DNA from 2 places in the Pandoraea apista genome. Region 1 is predicted to be linked to the other one. Evidence: predicted binding sites of a transcription regulator. Region 1 holds the regulator's gene; the other holds the start of a gene.
The links. Region 1 encodes sigma-54, which starts transcription at its own class of promoters, with help from an activator protein. Its sites were predicted from a motif close to TGGCANGNAANCTGCTTT; they were not measured.

Region 1 (7,398 bases):
GCCGGCAGGCAAACTCACGCGGCCGCGCGCGGACAAACTCGCAAAGGCAGTCAAGGACGTACTTGCCGCGGCGATTGAGAAAGGCGGCAGCACGTTGCGCGACTTTGTCGGCAGCGACGGCCAGAGCGGCTATTTTCAGCAGGAGTATTTTGTCTACGATCGTGCCGGACAGCCATGTCGCGTGTGTGGCACACCGGTCCGGCAGATCGTACAGGGCCAGCGTTCCACGTTCTTTTGCCCGCAGTGCCAGAAATAACGCAGCGGCGAGGTCGGATCGGGCGGCAGGGGAAACCCGGCGCCGCCGGACGTCGATCGCTGCACCCGATGTCTCCGTGAAACCCATATGAACTCATCGTCCAACGACCGTCCCGCCAATTCGCTCGCGGGTACTTTTGCCGAGCGCCTGATCGCCTGGCAGGCGGAGCACGGCCGCCACGATCTGCCGTGGCAGAACACGCGCGACGCCTATCGCATCTGGTTGTCGGAAATCATGTTGCAACAGACGCAGGTTGCCACCGTCATTCCCTATTACGGGCGGTTTCTCGAGCGTTTCCCCGACGTTGCCGCGTTGGCGAGCGCGCCGCAAGACGATGTCATGTCGCTCTGGGCCGGTCTTGGCTACTACTCGCGCGCGCGCAACCTGCATCGTTGCGCGCAGGTCGTCGTCGCCGAGCATGGCGGACGTTTCCCGTCGGACCCCGAGACGCTCGCCACGCTGCCGGGCATTGGCCGTTCGACGGCCGCGGCGATTGCCGCGTTTGCCTACGATGCGCACGCCGCGATTCTCGACGGCAACGTCAAACGGGTGCTTGCGCGAGTTTTCGGCATCGAGGGTTTTCCGGGCACGCCGAAGATCGAGCGAGACATGTGGGCACTGGCGGAATCGTTGCTGCCGCAAAAGGATTTGCCTGCCTACACGCAGGGCATGATGGATCTCGGTGCGACGCTGTGCGGACGCGGCAAGCCGCGCTGTGGCGAGTGCCCGTTCGATAGCGATTGCGTTGCCCATGCGACCGGACGCGAGCGTGTACTGCCGACATCCAAGCCGAAAAAGGTGCAACCGGAGCGTTACGTCGACGTGCTGGTGATTTGCTCGGACGAGCGCATGTTGTTCGAGCGGCGGCCCGACAGCGGCATCTGGGGCGGGCTTTGGAGTCTGCCGGAATTGTCACCGCCAACGGATGAGCGCGAGGCGGACGAAACATCGCTGCGCGAGCGCCTGACGGCGCATGCAGCGGCGCTCGGCGCAACGCAGGGCACGGTCCAGTCGCTCGTGCCGTTGCAGGAGCTTACGCATGTTTTTACGCACTTCCGGCTGCACCTGCGGCCGTGGCTGGTCACGCTGTCGGGGGCATCGGGCAAGCGCGCGTCTGTGGGGCATTCGAGCGATTCGGGTCATGCCTGGCTCGACACCGCGGGGATTGCTGCTGCGGGTTTGCCGTCGCCGATCCGCAAAATTGCCGACGCCCTGTGTGCCGTGTCGCCCGGCGACGGTCAACTCAGCCTGCCGGCGTGAATCAGGCGGCAGGAACCGGGTCGAGGGGCGCGAGTTCGCGATGACGCACGAGCACGCTGGCTTCCGCCCGAAAGCGTGCGCCCAGCGTTTCAGCGATGAATACGGAGCGGTGCTGGCCGCCGGTGCAGCCGATCGCCACCGTCAGATAGCTACGGTTGTCGCGCATATAGCTCGGTAGCCATTTCTGCAGATATGCGCCGATATCGTTGATCATCTCGTCGACTTCCGGAATGGCCGAGAGGAAGTCGATTACCGGCTGATCGCGGCCGGTTAGCGGGCGAAGCTGTGTGTCGTAATACGGATTGGGCAGAGAGCGAACGTCGAATACGAGATCGGCGTCGAGCGGCACGCCGTGCTTGAATCCGAACGATTCGAACATCAGCGTGAGTCCGGCGTGATCGTGCTGGACGAATTCCCGGATCCAACGGCGCAACGCACTTGCCCGCAAATTGCTGGTGTCGATCTGGTGACCGAGTTCGGTCACGCTGTTAAGCATCTCGCGCTCTTTCTCGATTGCTTCGACAAGCGAGCCGGTGGCCGAGACCGTATCGTCACCCACAACGGATAGCGGGTGGCGGCGGCGTGTCTCGGAGAAGCGCTGCACGAGCGTTTGCGTGGTGGCGTTGAGGAACAGCACGCGCACGTCGTGACCAAAGCGGCGCAGGCCGCCGATGATCGGTGGCAGATCGGCCAACGAGCCGCCGCTTCGTGCGTCGATGGCGACCGCGAGGCGCGTGTAGTTCTGCGTTTCGAGATATTCGGCGAGCTCAGGCAGAAAGCGCGACGGCAAATTGTCGACGCAGTAGTAACCCGCATCCTCGAGGACGTTCAGGGCGAGCGATTTGCCGGAACCCGAAACGCCGGTAATCAGTACGATCTTCATGACATTTCCCGGATACAACCTTCATGGTAAGCGATTGTGTCTTACGGGTGTCGAGCGGGCAGAAACAAGAACGTTCCCGAAGATTTCTCTCACTTTACGAGAGAAAGGTGCTGCGCATGTGACAACGGCGCCCTGTGGGGCGCCGTTGGGCAATCGTTGACCAGGAAAAACGTCAGGCCGACGGCTTGTTCGACAGGCACGACTTCATGAACGCTTTGCGATCATCGCCCTTCTTGTCACCCGCCTGCGCATTACAGGTCTTCATCTTTTCCTGCTGGGTCGGCTTGGCGGCGGCGGCAGGCTTGCTCGACAGGCAATCCTTCATGAACGCCTTGCGATCGTCGCCCTTCTTGTCGCCTGCTTGCGTGTTGCAGGTGCTCATCTTGTTCTGCTGGGAATTGGCTGCCTTGGGAGCAGGCGCCGGAGCGGCCGTCTGGGCAAACACGGGCGATGCGAGCAGCGGGGATGCCAGAAGCAATGCAGCGAATGCTTTTTTCATGATCGTCTCTCCATAAGGTCGACACGCACGGGAAGGGGCCGCGTCGCGATTACAACATGAAAGAAAACGCGCCGCAATCGCGCGGCGTTGACAGAAAAAATCGGAAATTGCGGTAAACCCCGGCACGTTGGGCGACGGATGGCGCCGCCCTTAGGGGAGTCAGAGCAGCTTGCCCTGCATGCCGTCCGGGTCCTGCATGGCCTGCCGCTGGCGTTCCATGAAGTCCTTGAGGGTATCGATGCCGCGCAGTTGCAGGATCGTATTGCGCACGGCGGCTTCGACGAGCACGGCGAGGTTTCGGCCGGCAGCCACTTGCAGGATGACCTTGTTGATGGGCAGGCCAAGAACATCCACCGTCTGCGCTTCGAGCGGCAGGCGCTGGAATTCGCCGTCGGGGCGGCGCACCAACTGAACGATGAGTTTGAGCTTCATCTTCCGGCGTACGGCCGTCTCACCGAAGATCGTCTTGATGTCGAGCAGGCCCAGGCCGCGCACTTCCAGCAGGTTTTGCAGCAGCGGCGGGCAACGGCCTTCGACGAAATCCGGTCCGAGGCGCACGAAATCGACGGCGTCGTCCGCGACCAGCCCGTGACCCCGGCTGATCAGTTCCAGGCCGAGTTCGCTCTTGCCGAGGCCGGAATCGCCGGTGAGCAGCACGCCCATGCCCAAAATGTCGAGAAACACGCCGTGCATCGTGCATCGCGGGGCGAACACACGCGAAATGTACAGGCGCAGGCTGTCGATGACTGCGGCCGTCGACATCGGCGTGGTGAACAGCGGTGTGGACGAGCGGGTACAGCGCAGTACCAGATCGGGCGGCGCTTCCAGGCCGTCGGCCACCACGAGGAAGGGGGGCTCAAGCGCGATCACTTCGCCCATATGACGCTTGCGGTTTTCATCCGTCAGGCGCTGGTAGTAACGCAGTTCGGCCTCGCCAAGCACCTGAATCCGGTTCGGGTGGATGAGGTTCAGGTGACCCACGAGGTCGGCGCTGGAGGTGGCGGTCGCCACGCTCTCGGGCGTGAAACCTCGCTCCCATCCCTCATGGCCGGTCAGCCACGACAACCGCAGCGTGGCGGCGTTGTCGTCGAAAATGCTTTGCGCGTTGATGCCGGTCAGTTCCACCGCGTCGCCTCGTTCGGTTGGGTGTGGGAGCTACGAATTTTCAGATTTTCGCGGCGGATACCGGCGCAAGCGCCGGCTCAGGGCTGCCAGTTGGCGAGTGCGGCGTGAATCTCGTCGGCACTCGGCGCATGGGTCAAGGTCTCCCGCATCGTGCGATCGGAGAGCAACTGGGCAATTTCGGAGAGAATCTCGAGATGTTGCTGCGTTGCCTGCTCCGGTACGAGCAGAAAGAACAGCAGGGACACCGGCTGACTGTCGGGTGCTTCGAAGGGAATGGGGTCATCGAGACGCACGAAGGCTGCCATCGGATGCTTCAGGCCCTTGATACGGCCATGCGGAATGGCCACGCCTTCACCCAGTCCGGTCGAGCCCAGACGCTCGCGTGCGAACAGATTGTCGGTCACAAGCGCGCGCGACAGGCCGGCATTGTTCTCGAAAAGAAGCCCGGCTTGCTCGAAGACGCGCTTCTTGCTGGTGACAGACAGTCCAAGCAGGATGTTGGACGCAGGTAAGAGTTTGACTAAACGGTTCATCTTGTAATGCGGGCGAACGCTTAGTCGCCCTCCAACCCCCGATTGACCTCGCATTATAGACCACCCGCCGTGGTGCCCGCGGCAATCCACGGAACTGGGCGGAACCATACAAAAGGGGCCGTTCAACGGCCCCGCGGTGGGTGATGCCAGACTTATGGCAGACGTGTGTGCGCTCGGGTGGTTCCGTGCGAATTCACGTGGCTGTCAGTCGATGCGACTACCACGCCCGGACAGACTCATTGCAGCGGTTCCGCCTCGGGAGGTTGCTGGTGCTTGAGGGCTTCGCGCCCGTGATCCTGAACCTTGTCCTTGTATTGCATTACCTTGCGGTCGAGCATGTCGATCAGCTTGTCGATGGCGGCATACATATTCTCGTCACACTTCTCGACGAAAATTTCCTTGCCCTTGAGATACACGGTGACGCTAGCAATCTGGCGTCCGGCCTTCTCCTTGGTCTTGTCGACAGATAGGATCACCTCGGCACCGATAAGCTGGTCGAAATGCCTCAACACGCGCTCGAGCTTGTTGACGACAAATTCGCGCAGTGACGGCGTGAGTTCGAGGTGATGTCCACTGATCTTCAGATTCATAGCTGCTCTCCTTGCTGAAATGCCGAAGTGCAGGCCGCGTCATGAACGACGCTGGCTAGCGGGAGTGCGAGCCATTGACGTGACGCAATGTCGCACTGCGGCGTTATGCCCCAGCGAGCCAACATGGCGCACCAGGACTGTCCTACAAAGATTTGCGCAAGTTCACTGCCGGAATTCGCATGGCCTCGCGGTATTTCGCGACGGTGCGCCGCGCCACCACGAACCCTTGCTCTGCCAGCAGTTCCGCGATACGGCTGTCGGAAAGGGGGCTCTGCGGGTCTTCTGCTCCTATGAGTTGCTTGATGAGTGCGCGGATGGCGGTCGATGACGCTGCGCCCCCGGCTTCCGTTGCCACATGTGAACCAAAGAAGTACTTCAGCTCAAACGTTCCAAATGGAGTGAGCATGTACTTACTGGTGGTCACGCGTGAAATCGTGGATTCGTGTAAACCCAGCGTATCAGCAATCTCGCGTAAAACCAAGGGCCGCATGCCGATTTCGCCATGCGTGAAGAAGTTCTTTTGACGCTCGACGATCGCTTGCGCCACGCGCAGGATCGTATCGAAGCGCTGCTGGATGTTTTTGATCAGCCAGCGGGCTTCCTGAAGTTGTTGTTGCAAGTTGCCGGTACCCGGGTCGTTGCGGTTATTGCGCAGAATGCGCGCGTACATCTCGTTGATGCGCAGGCGCGGCATGACGTCGGGATTGAGCTCGGCGGTCCAGCCGCTGCCCTGTCTGCGCACGAGCACATCGGGCACGACGTAATCGGCCTGCGGCGTGCCATACGCGGCACCGGGGAACGGATCGAGCGAACGAATCAGTTGATGGGCGGCACGCAAGCCGTCTTCGCTCGCCCCCAGCACGCGGCGCAGACGGGTGTAATCGCGTGCGGCGAGCAGTTCCAGGTGATCGCTCACGATGCGCAGCGAGAGCGTGCGAACGCTGCTCGCAGGCAGGCGCTGGAGTTGCAGGCGAAGGCATTCGGCCGGGCTGCGGGCGCCCACACCCGCCGGGTCGAAGCTTTGCAGCAGCGCGAGCGCGGCGTTGATTTCCTCGGTCTCCAGCGCCAGTTCTTCGGGCATTTCTGCCTCGATTTCTTCGAGCGTGGTGCCGAGATAGCCGTCTTCGTCGAGCGATTCGATCAGGAACGCCACCAGCGCACGGTCGCGCGGACCGGCCTTGGTCAGGCGCAACTGCGCCAGCAGGTGTTCGCGAAGGTTGGGATGGTCGACGTGCAGCTGCGGACGCGCGTTGTCGTCGTCGTCCGAGGTGCTGCCGGAGCGGGCGAAGTCGTTCAGGCTCCAGTCGCCGCCATTGTCTTGCGAGTTGTCGTCGAACCGGGTCTCGCCGTCGAGTTCGCGGGCTTCGTCACGGCCGTTGGCGGACTCGGCGCCGTCGTTCGTGCTGCTGACCGACGTTGCCCGCTCGTTGCGCAGCGACCCGTCCGTGCCCACACGTACCGAGCCCGCGAGCCAATCGTCCTCGCGTTCGAGCATCGGGTTCTGGGTGAGGGCGTGCTCGACTTCCTGCTGAAGTTCGAGCGTAGACAGTTGCAACAACCGGATCGATTGCTGCAACTGCGGCGTGAGGGTCAGGTGCTGCGAGGTGCGGAGTTGAAGAGTCGGTTTCATAGCGTGTCTCGCCTTTATTGTAGAGGCTTTGTCACGCCAGCGGAACCGGCCCTGCGCCCTATCGGAGGCAGGGTTTACATGCGAAAAATTAGCTTTACATCCGGAAATTTTCGCCCAGATACACGCGGCGGACGCTTTCGTCGGCCACGATCTGGTCAGGCGTGCCGGCGGCGAGCACAGAGCCTTCGCTGATGATGTAGGCGTGATCGCAGATACCCAGCGTCTCGCGCACGTTGTGGTCGGTAATCAGGACACCGATGCCACGGTCTTTCAGGAAGCGCACGATGCGCTGAATTTCCAGCACGGCGATCGGATCAACGCCCGCAAACGGTTCGTCGAGCAAAATAAAGCGCGGCTGCGTGGCCAGTGCACGGGCGATTTCCACGCGGCGGCGCTCGCCGCCAGAGAGCGACATTGCCGGATTCTCGCGCAGATGGCTCACCTGCAACTCGTCGAGCAGCGCTTCGATGCGGCGGTCGATTTCGTCGCGCTTGAGGGGTTTTCCCTGCGCATCGAGCTGCAATTCGAGCACGGCGCGAATGTTGTCTTCCACCGTGAGCTTACGAAAGACCGACGCTTCCTGCGGCAGATACGAGACCCCCATGCGGGCGCGCTCGTGAAT
Region 2 (7,398 bases), 1.3 Mb from region 1:
GCGGCGTGCGCTCACCAATCACGTCGAACGTTTCACTGCCGTCGATGCCAAGCGTCTTACGGTTCGTGCCCGGCTTGAATTCGAGCGGCAACACGCCCATGCCGACCAGATTGGTGCGGTGAATGCGCTCGAAGCCCTCGGCAACGATGGCCTCGGTGCCTGCCAGACGCACGCCCTTGGCCGCCCAGTCGCGCGACGAGCCCTGACCGTAATCGGCCCCGGCAATCACGATGAGCGGCTGCTTGCGCGCCATGTACGTCTCGATCGCTTCCCACATGCGGGTGATCTTGCCTTCCGGCTCGATACGCGCGAGCGAACCCGTCTTGACCTGGCCGTCGACCACGACCATCTCGTTCCTGAGCGTCGGGTTGGCGAACGTGGCGCGCTGTGCCGTCAGGTGATCGCCCCGGTGCGTGGCGTACGAATTGAAGTCCTCTTCCGGCAGTCCCATCTTCGCGAGGTACTCGCCGGCCGCACTGTCGGCCATGATCGCGTTCGACGGCGAGAGGTGATCCGTCGTGATGTTGTCGCCCAGCACGGCAAGCGCGCGCATGCCGCGCAATGTGCGCTCACCGGCAAGCGCCCCCTCCCAATACGGCGGACGCCGGATATAAGTGCTCGACTCGCGCCACTGGTACAGCGGTTCGGCCGGCTCGCCATGCACGACAGAGGCAGCGAACATCGGCTCGTACACGCGCCGGAATTGTTCCGGCTTGACGCTGCTCGCGATGATCGCGTCGATTTCTTCGTCGCTCGGCCACAGATCCGCAAGCCTCACGGGCTTGCCGTCGGCGTCGACGCCCAGCACGTCCTTCTCGATGTCGAAGCGGATCGTGCCTGCAATGGCGTAGGCCACCACCAGCGGCGGCGATGCGAGAAACGCCTGCTTCGCGTATGGATGAATGCGGCCGTCGAAATTGCGGTTCCCCGAAAGCACCGCCGTGGCATACAGATCGCGCTCGATGATTTCTTGCTGGATCGCGGGATCGAGCGCCCCCGACATTCCGTTGCAAGACGTGCAGGCATAGGCTACGACACCGAAGCCGAGCGCCTCCAGTTCCGGCAGCAGCCCGGCCGCTTCCAGATACAGTGTGACGGCTTTCGACCCCGGGGCCAGCGAACTCTTCACCCACGGCTTGCGCGCGAGCCCCGCGCGATTGGCGTTGCGCGCGAACAGTCCCGCAGCAATCATGTTGCGCGGGTTGTTGGTGTTCGTGCAGCTCGTGATCGCCGCGATGATGACCGCGCCGTCGGGCATCAGACCCGGCTCGTTTTCGACTTTGCCGCTGATCCCGCGTGCGGCCAGCTCGCTCGTCGGCACGCGCTTGTGCGGGTTCGACGGGCCGGCGATGTTGCGCACCACGCTCGACAGATCGAACGTGAGTACGCGCTCGTACTGCACCTTCGTCAGACTATCGGCCCACAGCCCCGCTTGCTTCGCATACGTCTCGACCAATGCCACGAGGGCGTCGTCGCGGCCGGTGAGTTTCAGGTATTTGATCGTCTGCGGATCGATATAGAACATCGCCGCCGTAGCGCCGAACTCCGGCGCCATGTTCGAGATCGTGGCGCGGTCGCCCAGCGTGAGATTCGCCGCCCCTTCGCCATAGAACTCAAGGTAGGTGGATACCACCTTTTCCTTGCGCAGGAATTCGGTCAGCGCCAGCACGATATCGGTCGCCGTAATGCCGGGCTGCGGCTTGCCCGTCAGTTCGACGCCGACGATATCCGGCAGACGCATCCACGACGCGCGGCCGAGCATCACACTCTCCGCCTCCAGACCGCCCACGCCAATGGCGATCACGCCCAGCGCATCGACCATCGGTGTGTGCGAGTCGGTGCCAACGAGTGTGTCGGGATACGCCACGCCGTCCGTCACCTGAATCACCGGGCTCATGCGCTCGAGGTTGATCTGGTGAAGGATGCCGTTGCCCGGCGGAATCACGTCGACATTGCGAAACGCGTTCTTCGTCCAGTTGATGAAATCGAAACGGTCTTCGTTACGGCGATCTTCAATGGCGCGGTTCTTCGCGAACGCGTCCGGATCGAAGCCGCCACACTCGACTGCCAGCGAGTGGTCGACAACGAGTTGCGTGGGCACCACCGGATTGACCAGCGACGGATCGCCGCCCTGCGCTGCAATGGCGTCGCGCAGACCGGCGAGGTCGACCAGCGCGGTCTGCCCGAGAATGTCGTGGCAGACCACGCGCGCGGGAAACCACGGAAAATCAAGATCGCGGCGTCGCTCGATCAGTTGTTTGAGCGAATCGGTGAGCGTTGCTGGATCGCAGCGGCGCACGAGGTTCTCGGCCAGCACGCGCGACGTATAGGGCAGCGTGTCGTAGGCGCCCGGCGAAATGGCGTCGACAGCAGCGCGGGCGTCGAAGTAATCGAGCGACGTCCCGGGCAGCGTTTTGCGGTATTCGGTGTTCATCATGTGAGGAAGGTGTCGGCCCGGCCTGTGGCAGTGGTCAAACGATATCTCTGAACGGCAGACGGGGCAGCGACGGCGATCCTGCCACCGCCGCCCGGTCGTCCGGGCAAATCATGCCCGGCTCGGACAATCTCAGCGCTTTTCGATCGGCACGAACTTCTGATCTTCCGGCCCGGTGTAGTTGGCGCTAGGACGAATGATCTTGTTGTCGATGCGCTGCTCGATGATGTGCGCGCTCCACCCCGACGTGCGGGCAATCACGAACAACGGCGTAAACATCGCGGTCGGCACGCCCATCATGTGGTAGCTGACTGCGCTGAACCAGTCCAGGTTCGGGAACATTTTCTTGACGTCCCACATCACCGACTCCAGACGCTCGGCAATGTCGTACATCTTCGTGTTCTGCTGATCCTTCGAGAGTTCGTGCGCCACTTCCTTGATGACCTTGTTGCGCGGATCGCTCACGGTGTAGACCGGATGGCCGAAGCCAATGATCACTTCCTTGTTCTCGACGCGAGCGCGAATGTCGGCCTCGGCTTCGTCGGGCGAGTCGTAGCGCTTCTGAATCTCGAAAGCCACTTCGTTCGCACCGCCGTGCTTCGGGCCACGCAGCGCGCCAATGGCACCGGTGATCGCGGAGTGAATGTCCGAGCCCGTGCCGGCGATGACCCGCGCCGTGAAGGTCGACGCATTGAATTCATGTTCCGCGTACAGGATCAGCGAGGTGTGCATTGCGCGCACCCACAGGTCAGACGGCTTCTCGCCGTGCAGCAAGTGCAGGAAGTGCCCGCCGATGCTGTCGTCGTCCGTCTCGACATCGATACGCACGCCGTTCTGGCTGTAGTGATACCAGTACAGCAGCATTGAGCCAAGGCTTGCCATCAACCGATCGGCAATGTCGCGCGCGCCGGGCACGTTGTGATCGTCCTTCTCCGGCAGCACTGTGCCGAGCACCGAAACACCGGTGCGCATCACGTCCATCGGATGTGCTGCGGCGGGAATGGTCTCAAGGGCGTCCTTGACGGCAGCCGGCAAGCCGCGCAGCGACTTCAGCTTGGCCTTGTAACCGCGCAGTTCCGCCACGCTCGGCAGCTTGCCGTAGACCAGCAGATACGCGATTTCCTCGAACTCGGAGGTCTGGGCCAGATCCAGAATGTCGTAGCCGCGATAGTGCAGATCGTTGCCCGAACGGCCCACGGTACACAGGGCGGTATTCCCGGCGGTCACCCCCGACAGGGCGACGGATTTCTTCGGTTTGAAGCCAGTGGCAGTCGTCTCGCTCATGCTCATTCCTCCAGGATCAGGGATTCGGTTATTTCTGTTGGGCGAACAGAGCGTCGAGCTTCTGTTCGTAAGCGTGGTAGCCGATGCTCTCATAGAGTTCGGCGCGCGTTTGCATGGTGTCGAGTACGGCCTTTTGCGTGCCGTCGCGACGAATTGTGTGATAGACGTTCTCTGCCGCCTTGTTCATGGCGCGGAAGGCCGAGAGCGGGTACAGCACCAGACCGACCTGCGCATGCTTCAACTCTTCCACGGTGAACAACGGCGTTGCGCCAAATTCGGTAATGTTCGCGAGCACCGGCACTTTCACCGCGTCGGAGAACTGGCGATACATTGGCAATTCGGTCATCGCTTCCGGGAAGATCATGTCGGCCCCCGCTTCGACACAGGCGCAGGCGCGGTCAATGGCGGCTTGCAGCCCTTCCACTGCCAGCGCGTCGGTGCGCGCCATGATGACGAAATTCTCGTCGGTACGCGCGTCGACCGCAGCCTTGATGCGATCAACCATCTCCTGCTGACTCACGATGGCCTTGCCCGGACGATGGCCGCAACGCTTCGCGCCCACCTGATCTTCGATGTGCATGGCGCCTGCGCCAAACTTGATGAGCGACTGCACCGTGCGCGCGATGTTGAATGCCGACGGACCGAAGCCGGTATCGACATCGACCAGCAACGGCAGATCGCAGACGTCGGTGATGCGGCGCACGTCGGTGAGCACGTCGTCGAGGGTGGAAATGCCCAGATCGGGCAGGCCGAGCGAGCCCGCCGCCACGCCACCGCCGGACAGATAGATCGCCTTGAAACCCGCTGCCTTGGCGAGCAGGGCATGGTTGGCATTGATCGCGCCGACAACCTGCAACGGTTGCTCGGTCTTGACGGCCTCGCGGAAGGCGGCGCCGGCCGAACGAATGGTTTGCGTCACTTGAGTCCCTCGGTCGTGTCATGCACGACTCGCGGCCTGAGCCACCGAATCGCACGTTGGTTAAGTTGCGGCTTCTTCAATAGCAATGGCCGTGCCAGCCGGGCCATGCACCTTGTCCGGGAACGGGTATCTCTCTCCTAATGCATTCATTTGTCAGCGGAAATTCTTCGCGGATGTGACGTTTACGTCAAGTCGATTGTCGTCCGCCGCGCCTCATACATGTCGCGCTATGTTTCATTTTGAAACATACAATGAAACAATATGTTGCAGCATGCTACGATATGGCTTCATGTCTCGCGGCAGGGTCTGTCCATCGCCGCGTGTTCGCCGATGAGTTACGCCATGCCCAGCGCCGCCGATCTTCCCTCCCGCCTGCCCTCCCGTCTTCCGGCTGCTGCCGCAAGCGTGGCCCGCACGACGCTCGCGCAACCCGTGACCGCCATGCGCAAGCCGGTAATCTGGGCGGTGGGCATCAGCAAGCTTGGCGAGTTGTACCGTGACATCGTGCCGGATTACGCCGCCCACGCCGATGTGCAAATCATCGACAAGGGCTATGAAGCTGTCATCGAGGCACTGGAACGATTGCCCGCCGGCAGTGTTGACGGCATCGTTGCTGCCGGATCAAACGGTGCGTTTCTGCGCGAGCGCGTTGCTTTGCCCGTGGTGCTCGTGAAGGTGACCGGCTTCGACGTGATGCACGCACTCGCGCGAGCCCGTCGCGCCTTGCCCTCCCCCTCGCCCGCGTCGCGAATCGCGCTGGTGTCGTATGCACGGCCTGCGCCCGAATTCGAACGCTTCAAGAGCGCCTTTCACCTCGACATAGCGCAACACGCCTACTTCGATGCTCACGATGCGGAAGATCTGGTGCACCGGTTGCGCGACGAAGGCATGGAAGTCATTGTCGGCCCTGGCCTCGTGACCGAGCTGGCCGAGCGGGCCGGGCTGACAGGCGTGTTTCTTTACTCACAGGATTCGGTGCGCGCCGCATTCGACACCGCGCTCGAAGTGGCGCGCTTCGGGCGCATTGAAGCGCAGCGTCGCGAGCGGCTCGACACCGTGCTGCGGCACTTACACGAGGGCGTAGCGGCAGTCGATCTGAACGGGCGCATCGAGGCGATCAATGCTTCGATGGCAGGTATGCTCGGCGTAACGGTTGCCGACGCCGTCGGCCGGCCGCTGGATGCCATTGCCCCTGCGCTGGATATTGCGCGCACGCTCGAGACCGCGAGCGCCGAACTCGAAGCCATCGTCTCGATGGCAGGCAAAACGTGGGTCATCAATCGCATTCCGCTTCTCGATCAGGGCACGCTGACGGGCGCGTTGCTCACCTGCCAGGACTCACAATCGTTCGCTCGTGTGGATCGTTCGCTGCGCTCGCGCCATCGCCCCCGTCATCTCGTGGCGCGCTATCGGCTCGACGATCTGATTGGCGATTCGGCGGCCATGACACAGGTGCGTACGCTGGCGCGCCGTTATGCGCAAACCAACTCGACCGTGCTCGTTCATGGTGAGAGCGGCACCGGCAAGGAACTGCTCGCCCAAGGCATTCACAACGCCAGCCGGCGACGCGATTACCCGTTCGTCGCGATCAACTGCGCTGCATTTCCCGAGACGCTGCTCGAGAGCGAGCTGTTCGGCTATGAAGACGGCGCATTCTCGGGGGCGCGTCGCGGCGGCAAGGCGGGATTGTTCGAGACTGCGCACAACGGCACTGTCTTTCTCGACGAGATCGGCGAGATGCCAATGCCGCTGCAAACGCGTCTGTTGCGGGTCTTGCAGGAGCGCGAAGTGCTTCGTCTGGGGGCCACCGAGCCCGTGCCCTGCGATGTGCGCGTGATTGCCGCCACGCACCGCGATCTTCGTCAGCAAGTCGCCGCCGGCCTGTTTCGTGAAGACCTGTATTACCGGCTCAATATTCTGCGCATGGTCTTGCCGCCGCTGCGCGAACGCATGGACGACCTGCCGCGGCTCACCCCGCTATTTCTCGAACGTGCACTCGCGCGTGCCGGGGCCCGTATGAGTGTCGACGCGTTGCAGGCATCGCTGCTGCCGCTGCTCGCCACCTATCGGTGGCCGGGGAATGTTCGGGAACTGGAGAATCTGCTGGAGCGCATTGCGGTCGTGTGTGCAGACGTTGTCGACGCCCGGGAAATCGGCCATGCGCGATTGATCGAGATTGCCCCCGAGCTTGGCGTGACACCGTCAGATGTTTCAAAAGCGAACAATGGATGGAAAATCGGGGCGCACGAGCCGTTTGAAAACGGTGCTACCGGGAAGGACACTGGCACGACGGCGCCCCTGTCAGGCCGCGCTCGCCGCGCCGCCGAGGAACTCGACCGCATTCACGCCGCACTGGCGGCGTGCGGGGGTGATCGCAGCGCCGCCTGCGAGGCGCTTGGCATCAGCCGATCGACACTCTGGCGCAAACTTCGCGACACGCGAGACGGCTGAGGATCATCGAGCGAGCGCAAAACGCCCGGTCAATGCTGGTGACGGATGCGATCCCACATCTCGTGCCAGTCCAGACGCTTGTGCTCTGCCGACTCGTCGTGATGTGTCACCCAGAAATGATCGACGAGCATACCGATGGCAAAGCCGACGAGCAGCGCCACAAGCATCATCGAAACGTTGAGCATGGACATGGCGGCCTCCTGTCGGTCGGGGTGATGCTTCCATTCTAGTCAACCATTTTCATGCCGTTGTCCCGATCTCCGAGCGGCGCAGGCATAAAAAAACCGGGGTCGAAACCCCGGTTTTTCAT

Region 2: prpB (methylisocitrate lyase) is a predicted target of sigma-54. The motif match lies at 4,717-4,734, and genes of this name have one in related genera.

Annotation. Positions count from the first base shown of each region.
Region 1 covers NZ_CP013481.2:4,928,319-4,935,716, reverse strand. The annotation lists gene mutM (bifunctional DNA-formamidopyrimidine glycosylase/DNA-(apurinic or apyrimidinic site) lyase) at 1-256, shown strand, start outside; gene mutY (A/G-specific adenine glycosylase) at 344-1,516, shown strand; gene rapZ (RNase adapter RapZ) at 1,518-2,399, opposite strand; gene AT395_RS22250 (PsiF family protein) at 2,572-2,898, opposite strand; gene hprK (HPr(Ser) kinase/phosphatase) at 3,058-4,023, opposite strand; gene ptsN (PTS IIA-like nitrogen regulatory protein PtsN) at 4,101-4,556, opposite strand; gene hpf (ribosome hibernation-promoting factor, HPF/YfiA family) at 4,793-5,146, opposite strand; gene AT395_RS22230 (RNA polymerase factor sigma-54) at 5,289-6,776, opposite strand; gene lptB (LPS export ABC transporter ATP-binding protein) at 6,871-7,398, opposite strand, start outside.
Region 2 covers NZ_CP013481.2:3,594,279-3,601,676, forward strand. The annotation lists gene acnD (Fe/S-dependent 2-methylisocitrate dehydratase AcnD) at 1-2,437, opposite strand, end outside; gene prpC (bifunctional 2-methylcitrate synthase/citrate synthase) at 2,567-3,718, opposite strand; gene prpB (methylisocitrate lyase) at 3,747-4,637, opposite strand; gene prpR (propionate catabolism operon regulatory protein PrpR) at 5,079-7,088, shown strand; gene AT395_RS25625 (hypothetical protein) at 7,118-7,279, opposite strand.